DNA from 2 places in the Streptomyces sp. EDA2-14 genome. Region 2 is predicted to be linked to the other one. Evidence: predicted binding sites of a transcription regulator. Region 2 holds the regulator's gene; the other holds the start of a gene.
What was found. The regulator HrcA, encoded in region 2, represses chaperone genes, less so after heat shock. The targets are predictions, from matches to a motif close to TTNGCACTCNGNNNNNCNGAGTGCNAA.

Region 1: a site for HrcA is predicted at 2,815-2,841, ahead of groES (co-chaperone GroES). Genes of this name have one in related genera too.

What each region holds. Positions count from the first base shown of each region.
Region 1 is NZ_JBUEGE010000002.1:454,444-458,853, forward strand. It holds gene tsaD (tRNA (adenosine(37)-N6)-threonylcarbamoyltransferase complex transferase subunit TsaD) at 1-175, shown strand, start outside; gene ACY34M_RS08480 (hypothetical protein) at 172-420, shown strand; gene ACY34M_RS08485 (THUMP-like domain-containing protein) at 500-1,741, opposite strand; partial or broken gene ACY34M_RS08490 (polysaccharide deacetylase family protein) at 1,800-2,135, shown strand; gene ACY34M_RS08495 (polysaccharide deacetylase family protein) at 2,132-2,782, shown strand; gene groES (co-chaperone GroES) at 2,987-3,295, shown strand; gene groL (chaperonin GroEL) at 3,413-4,410, shown strand, end outside.
Region 2 is NZ_JBUEGE010000001.1:540,816-545,225, forward strand. It holds gene hemW (radical SAM family heme chaperone HemW) at 1-113, shown strand, start outside; gene ACY34M_RS02330 (DUF3097 domain-containing protein) at 331-1,155, opposite strand; gene ACY34M_RS02335 (MBL fold metallo-hydrolase) at 1,190-1,939, opposite strand; gene hrcA (heat-inducible transcriptional repressor HrcA) at 2,070-3,086, shown strand; gene dnaJ (molecular chaperone DnaJ) at 3,087-4,226, shown strand.

The sequences.
Region 1 (4,410 bases), on a different contig from region 2:
CAACGGCGCGATGGTCGCCGCGCTCGGCGCCGAGATGGTGGCCCGGAACCGGACGCCTTCGTCCTGGGACCTGCCCGCCGACTCCTCGCTGCCGGTGACGGAGCCGCACGTCCCCGGCCACCACCACGACCACGACCACGTGCACGAGGTCAGCAAGGAGAACCTCTACTCATGACGGTCGCGCTGATGTGGGAGGCCCGCGCCGTCGAGGGGCGCGGCGAGGAACTCCTTGCCTGGGCGAAGGCACAGGTCCTGGAGGCGGAGCCGGAACGCCGCGAGACGTTCCGCGCGCCGAAGGACCGGGTGCTCGTCATTACGTGGTGGGACGCGGCGTACGAGGCGCAGCTGCCCGAACTGCCGGAGCCGGACGGCGACTTGGTGACGCGCGCCGTGCACCGCTGGCGGTTCGAGGCCGCCTAGCGGGCGTACGCCAACAGGTAGCGCCGATCAAGCCCCGCCGGCGATTGAGGCGCGGGGTCCGGGGCGGAGCCCTGTGGCGTCAACTCACGGGTGCGCCGACGAGCATCGTGGGCGCACCCGCCACCCGCGTAAGGAACACCGTGGCGGAAACCTTCCCGTACGGCTTCGGCATGACCTTGCGGCGCAACTCCTCCGGCTCGACCGCGGACCCCCGCTTCTTCACCGTCAGCACGCCCACCTCCCGCTGCCGCAGCAGCGCCTTCAACTTCTTCACGTTGAACGGAAGTCGGTCCGTGATCTCGTACGCGGCGGCGTACGGCGTGGGGTGCAGCTCGTCGGCCGTCACGTACGCGATCGTCTCGTCGACGAGCCCGCCGCCGACCTCCTCGGCCACCTCGGCGACCAGATGCGCCCGGATGACGGCGCCGTCCGGCTCGTACAAGTACCGCCCGACAGGCCGCACTTCGGGGTCGGGAAGTCCACGGCCCGCCAGCGCCCGCGGCCCCGGCAGCAACGTCGCCCGCATCCGCCCGCCCGTCACCCGGCCACCGCCCCTCATCGACGCGCTTCGCGCGGCACCCGTAGCCCGTTCCGTCCCGAACCAGAGCACCGCCTCCTTCACATCGCCCCCGTCCGAGATCCACTCGGCGTCGGCCTCCGCGGGGATCGCCTCGTGCGGGATGCCGGGAGCGATCTTCAGCGCGGCGCGCGGCGCCTTGAGCGCGGCGGACACGGCCCAGGACAGGGGAGGCGAGTAGGCCTCTGGGTCGAAGATCCTGCCCCGGCCGCCCCGCCGCGCCGGGTCCACGAACACGGCGTCGTACGCGGACGTGTCGACCTCGGTGACGTCCGCCTCGCGCACCTCGACGAGCCCGGTGAGGCCGAGCGCCTCGGCGTTCGCCCGCGCCACCGCGCACGTCAGCGGATCCCGGTCGACGGCAAGGACCCGGACCCCCGCGCGGGCGAGCGCGATCGCGTCGCCGCCGATGCCGCAGCACAGGTCGGCGACGGAGCCCACGCCGAGCCGCGCGAAGGCCTCGGCCCGGTACGTCGCGACGCTCGTACGGGTCGCCTGCTCGACGCCGTTCGGCGTGAAGAACATCCGGGCCGCGTCCTCGGCCCCGAACTTCGCCACCGCCCGCTGACGCAGCCGCGCCTGGGCGAGCGCGGCCGAGACGAGGTCGGCCGGGTGGTCGCGGCGCAGCTTCGTGGCGAGCGCGAGTTCCCTGGCCGGGTCGTGATCGCGGAGTTCGTCGAGCAGGGCCAGGCCCTCGGGGGCCAGGAGGGCGGAGAAGGCGGCGGGGTCGTTCACCCGGCCCATTGTGGGCCAGGCGGGCGACGGCGCGCGCCAGGCGGCGGTGTCGACCCCGGAACGGGCCCGTGAGCTGCCAGGATCCGGCGCCATGCAACGAGTACGACAAAAGGAAGAAACCGTCCGAAAGTTGATCCCGCCGTTCGGCGACTACGACCGGGACACGCTGCGCGCCGCCAAGGCCTGCGGCATCAAGTACGCCCCGATCTGGAACGCCGAGGTCTTCGTCGACCCCATGGACCACCGGGAGTGGGACCGGGACATCCATCCGGGCGACATCCCGCTCACGCACTTCCGGGGTCGCGAGGACCGGAAGGGCACGATGCCCGACATGATCCGCAACCTCATGAAGTACCTCGACCGCAAGGGCTACGCGGTGGCGCGCCTGGAGGACTACCTGTGACGAGACGCGGGCCCCGGTCGTGGCTCCTCGGCTGCACCCTGGCCGCGGCGCTGCTCACCGGGTGCGCGGGACAGGCCGCCCCGGTCATGCGGGCGGCGGCGGGGGCGGAAGCGGCGCGGTCGACCGTCCCGCCGCTCGTCACCCGCGTCCCCACCCGCGACAAGGTGGTCTTCCTCGCGTACGGGGACGGGGCCGGGGCCCCGGCCGGGCGGGACTCCCGCCTCGTCGACCTGGTCCGCGAGCGGCGCCTGCCGGTCTCGGTGTTCCTCGCGGGAGCGGGCGAGGGCCGCCTGCGCGAACTGAGCGCCCTCGGCGCCCGGGTGCAGAACCGCACCCTCACCCACCCCTTCCTGCCGGGCCTCGGATACGTCGAGCAGCACGCGGAGATCTGCGGCCAGCGCGACCGCATCCAGGGCCGCTTCGGCACGGCGCCCCGCCTGCTCCACCCGCCCTCCGGCGCGTACGACGGGAACACCCTGCGGGCGGCGGGCGCCTGCGGGGTGGACGCGATCGTGCTGTGGCGCGAACCGGAGGGGGCGCTGCGCCCCGGCGACATCCTCGGGATCCGGGCGGAGACGGCCCCGCGTCTCCTGCGCCGTGTCGAGGCCGAGGGGTACACGGTGGCGGCCCTGGAGGACTACCTGTGAGGTGCCGTTCCACCGATCCGCGAACGAGTCGATTAGCAGTCCGCTTGACCGAGTGCTAATCGCGGTCATAGTCTCGGCCCTGGCACTCACCAGTGGAGAGTGCCAGACAGCGACGGGCAGGTCCGGCACCCGCGACGACGGATCCACCTGGTCGCCACCCCAGACTGTTAACCCCGTGAGATCTCCGAAGGGGGAGACCGGATCGTGACGACCTCCAGCTCCAAGGTTGCCATCAAGCCGCTCGAGGACCGCATTGTGGTCCAGCCGCTCGACGCCGAGCAGACCACGGCCTCTGGCCTGGTCATTCCGGACACCGCGAAGGAGAAGCCCCAGGAGGGCGCCGTCCTCGCCGTGGGTCCCGGCCGCTTCGAGAACGGCGAGCGTCTGCCGCTCGACGTCAAGGTCGGCGATGTCGTGCTCTACAGCAAGTACGGCGGCACCGAGGTGAAGTACAACGGCGACGAGTACCTCGTCCTCTCGGCTCGCGACGTGCTCGCGATCGTCGAGAAGTAATTCACCCAAGCTTTCCCGGCTTCACCGAAGCAGAATGCTTTGAACCGCGCCCCTGGCCCCCGCTGAAATGCCGGGTGCGAGGGGCGCGGTTCGTTTCGAGAGGACTGATTCAGCCCCATGGCGAAGATCCTGAAGTTCGACGAGGACGCCCGTCGCGCCCTTGAGCGCGGCGTCAACAAGCTGGCCGACACGGTCAAGGTGACGATCGGCCCCAAGGGCCGCAACGTCGTCATCGACAAGAAGTTCGGCGCCCCCACCATCACCAACGACGGTGTCACGATCGCCCGTGAGGTCGAGGTCGAGGACCCGTACGAGAACCTCGGCGCGCAGCTGGTGAAGGAGGTGGCGACCAAGACCAACGACATCGCGGGTGACGGTACGACCACCGCCACCGTGCTCGCCCAGGCCCTGGTCAAGGAAGGCCTGCGCAACGTTGCCGCCGGTGCCTCCCCGGCCGCCCTGAAGAAGGGCATCGACGCCGCGGTCAAGGCCGTGTCCGAGGACCTCCTCGCGACCGCCCGCCCGATCGACGAGAAGTCCGACATCGCCGCCGTCGCCGGTCTGTCCGCCCAGGACAACCAGGTCGGCGAGCTCATCGCCGAGGCGATGGACAAGGTCGGCAAGGACGGTGTCATCACCGTCGAGGAGTCCAACACCTTCGGTCTGGAGCTCGACTTCACCGAGGGCATGGCCTTCGACAAGGGCTACCTGTCCCCGTACTTCGTCACCGACCAGGAGCGTATGGAGGCCGTCCTCGACGACCCGTACATCCTGATCCACCAGGGCAAGATCGGCTCGATCCAGGACATGCTCCCGCTCCTGGAGAAGGTCATCCAGGCCGGTGGCTCCAAGCCGCTCCTGATCATCGCCGAGGACGTCGAGGGCGAGGCCCTGTCGACCCTGGTCGTGAACAAGATCCGCGGCACGTTCAACGCCGTCGCGGTGAAGGCCCCCGGCTTCGGTGACCGCCGCAAGGCGATGCTCCAGGACATGGCCACCCTCACCGGTGCCACCGTCATCGCCGAGGAGGTCGGCCTCAAGCTCGACCAGGCCGACCTGGACGTGCTGGGCACCGCCCGCCGCGTGACCATCACCAAGGACGACACCACCATCGT
Region 2 (4,410 bases):
AAGCATTGACGGACGGCCTGCTGGAACCGGAGCCGTTCACGTCCGGCCGCGCGGTCCTGACCCTGCGCGGCCGCCTCCTCGCCGACGCGGTCGTCCGCGACCTGGTCGACTGAGGCCACGCCGCGCTCCCCGCAGCGCGGCACCGGGCTGCTCTGCCTGCACCGTGGCCGACGCCCACCGTTTCCGTTCCGCGGCACCGGGGTGCCGCCTTGCCCACCCTGCCGCCCAAGGCGGCAGATTGCCCAAGGCTAGGTATTTCAAGCCCCTGCGGCGATTGAGCAGCGGGGGTCGGGGCGGAGCCCCGAGGGTGCGACCACGGTGCAGGGGGCGTTACTCGGGGGCTGTGACGAAGTCGATGAGTTCCTCCACGCGGCCGAGGAGTTCCGGCTCCAGGTCTTTGTAGGTGCGGACCCGCGACAGGATGTGCTGCCACGCCTCACCCGTGTTCGCCACGCGCCAGCCCAGCGCCCGGCACACGCCCGTCTTCCAGTCCTGGCCGCGCGGGACGCGGGGCCACGCTTCGATGCCCACGGAGGACGGCTTCACCGCCTCCCAGATGTCGATGTAGGGGTGGCCCACCACCAGGGCGTGCTCGCTGGTCACCGACTGGGCGATGCGCCATTCCTTCGAGCCCGGCACGAGGTGGTCGACCAGAACCCCGAGGCGGGCGTCCGCTCCGGGCGCGAACTCGGAGACGATCGCCGGGAGGTCGTCCACGCCCTCAAGGAACTCCACCGCGACGCCCTCGATGCGCAGGTCGTCGCCCCAGACCCGCTCGATGAGCTCGGCGTCGTGCTTGCCCTCCACGTAGATGCGCCCCGCGCGCGCCACCCGGGCGCGGGCGCCGGGCACCGCCACCGAGCCGGACGCGGTACGGGTGGGCCGGACGGGACCGGCCGGGCCCGAGGGTCGTACGAGGGTGACGACCTTGCCGTCGATCATGAAGCCGCGGGGTTCCATCGGGAACACCCGGTGCTTGCCGAAGCGGTCCTCCAAGGTCACGGTCGGCCCCTGCGCCGTCTTCTCCACCCGGATCACGGCCCCGCAGAAGCCCGTGGTGACCTCCTCGACGACGAGGTCCGGTTCGGCCGGGACCTCGGCGGCCGGCTTGTTCCGCTTCCACGGAGGGGTCAGGTCGGGGGAGTACTGGCGCATCCGCAAGACGATAAGAGAACAGCGCAGGCCAGGACTACGACACGCCGAAACACGTCGCCAATGTGGCGCGTTGCGCGCGGACGAACTGGGCATTCACCGTCGAACCGTGCCCCGGGACGTACACCGCGTCCTCGCCCCCGAGGTCGAGCAGCCGGTCGAGCGCCGCGGGCCAGTGGTGCGGCGCCGCGTCCGGGCCCGCCTGGGGGTCGCCGGACTCCTCCACCAGATCGCCGCAGAAGACGATCTCCGGGGCGGAGGGGCCGCCGGGGACGAGCACCGCCAGATCGTGGCCACTGTGCGCCGGACCGATGTTCGCGAGCAGCACCGTGAGCCCGCCGCCCAGATCGAGCGTCCACTCGCCGCACACCCGGTGCGGCGGGGTGACCAGGAGGTCGACCGACTCGGCCGCCGCGTCCGGGGCGAGGCCGTGCTTCACGGCGTCGGCGCGCAGCGCCTCGGCGCCGTGCTCGAAGAGGACGTCGATGCCCACCGCCCCGTACACCTCGACACCCGCGAACGCGGCGGTGCCCAGCACATGGTCGAAGTGCGGGTGGGTCAGAGCGACATGCGTCACTCTCCGGTGTGGCCCGAGGAGCGCACGGGTGTCGGCGCGCAGCCCGGCGCCTTCACCCAGTGAGGATCCGGTGTCGATCAAGAGCGCCGCTTCTTCACCGACCACGAGGCCGGTCGTGCAGTCCCATCCGGGCAGCCGCACCCGCCCCACGTTCGGCGCGAGGCGCTCCCAGCCTCTCGCGGCCCAGTCGATACGCTGCGCGAACTCCATACCTCGACGCTAGCGCCCTTGCCGGGCCCGTACCCACCGGCCGTACACTGAGCCGGGGACGATTGGCACTCGCCCACAGGGAGTGCCAAAGCAGGAAGATCGCAACGGCTGTTTCTGGAGGTGCGCGCCGATGCTCAGTGAACGCAGGCTCGAAGTGCTGCGCGCCATCGTCCAGGACTATGTCGGCACCGAGGAGCCGGTCGGCTCCAAGGCGCTCACCGAGCGGCACAAGCTCGGTGTCTCGCCGGCCACCGTCCGTAACGACATGGCTGTCCTGGAGGAAGAGGGATTCATCGCCCAGCCGCACACCAGTGCCGGGCGCATCCCCACCGACAAGGGCTACCGCCTGTTCGTCGACAAGCTCACCGCGGTGAAGCCGATGGCCGCGCCGGAGCGGCGCGCCATCCAGAACTTCCTGGACGGCGCCGTCGATCTCGACGACGTCGTCGGCCGCACCGTGCGGCTGCTCGCGCAGCTGACGCGGCAGGTGGCGATCGTCCAGTACCCGTCCCTGACCCGGTCCACCGTGCGCCATGTCGAGCTGCTGTCGCTCGCGCCCGCCCGTCTGATGCTCGTGCTGATCACGGACACCGGGCGCGTGGAGCAGCGGATGATCGACTGCCCGGCGCCGTTCGGCGAATCGTCACTGGCGGATCTGCGGGCCCGGCTGAACAGCCGGGTCGCGGGCCGCCGGTTCGCCGACGTGCCGCAGCTGGTGCAGGACCTGCCGGAGGCTTTCGAGCAGGAGGACCGGGGTACGGTCTCCACGGTGCTCTCCACTCTGCTGGAGACACTCGTGGAGGAGACGGAGGAGCGGTTGATGATCGGCGGTACCGCCAATCTCACCCGCTTCGGACATGACTTTCCCCTCACCATTCGTCCGGTACTCGAAGCCCTTGAGGAGCAGGTCGTGCTCCTCAAGTTGCTTGGTGAGGTGGGAGATTCGGGCATGGCCGTACGGATCGGTCACGAGAACGCCCATGAAGGACTCAACTCCACGTCCGTCGTCTCCGTGGGCTACGGTTCGGGCGGCGAGGCAGTCGCCAAGCTGGGTGTCGTCGGACCGACACGCATGGATTACCCGGGAACGATGGGAGCAGTACGCGCAGTGGCACGTTACGTCGGACAGATCCTGGCGGAGTCGTAAGTGGCCACGGACTACTACGCCGTACTCGGCGTGCGCCGCGACGCTTCCCAGGACGAAATCAAGAAGGCCTTCCGAAGGCTGGCGCGTGAGCTTCACCCGGATGTGAATCCGGACCCGAAGACTCAGGAGCGCTTCAAGGAGATCAACGCCGCCTACGAGGTGCTCTCCGACCCGCAGAAGAAGCAGGTCTACGACCTCGGGGGCGACCCCCTGTCGCAGGCCGGCGGAGGCGGCGGGGCCGGTGGCTTCGGCGCTGGCGGGTTCGGGAACTTCTCGGACATCATGGATGCCTTCTTCGGCACGGCGTCGCAGCGCGGACCCCGGTCCCGTACGCGCCGTGGCCAGGACGCCATGATCCGGCTCGAGGTCGAGCTGAACGAGGCGGCCTTCGGCACCACCAAGGACATCCAGGTCGACACCGCCGTGGTGTGCACGACCTGCAGCGGCGAGGGTGCCGCGCCGGGGACCTCGGCCCAGACCTGTGACATGTGTCGCGGTCGCGGTGAGGTCTCGCAGGTCACGCGGTCGTTCCTCGGCCAGGTCATGACCTCGCGGCCCTGCCCGCAGTGCCAGGGCTTCGGCACGGTCGTGCCGACGCCGTGCCCCGAGTGCGCGGGCGACGGCCGTATCCGGTCGCGCCGCACGCTCACGGTGAAGATCCCGGCCGGTGTGGACAACGGCACGCGGATCCAGCTCGCGGGCGAGGGCGAGGTCGGCCCCGGCGGCGGCCCCGCCGGTGACCTGTACGTGGAGATCCACGAGCTGCCGCACCCGACGTTCCAGCGGCGCGGCGACGATCTGCACTGCACGGTGACGATCCCGATGACGGCGGCGGCGCTCGGCACGAAGGTGCCGCTGGAGACGCTCGACGGCATGGAGGAGATCGACATCCGGCCGGGCACGCAGTCCGGTCAGTCGGTTCCGCTGCACGGGCGCGGCGTCACGCATCTGCGGGGCGGCGGCCGTGGCGACCTCATCGTGCACGTCGAGGTCACGACGCCGCAGAAGCTGGACCCGGAGCAGGAGCGGGTGCTGCGGGAGCTGGCCAAGCTGCGCGGCGAGGAGCGGCCCACGGGGCAGTTCCAGCCGGGCCAGCAGGGCCTCTTCTCCCGCCTGAAGGACGCGTTCAACGGCCGCTGATCGCCGCACCGGCGTTACGGCCTCGGGGCTCCGCCCCGGACCCCGCGCCTCAATCGCCGGCGGGGCTTGATAAATCAAGCCCCGCCGGCGACTGATGGATCCAGCCCCGAGGTGCTCGGTATTTCAAGCCCCTGCGGCGATTGAGCAGCGGGGCCCGGGGCGGAGCCCCGTGGCGTGGGGGGAC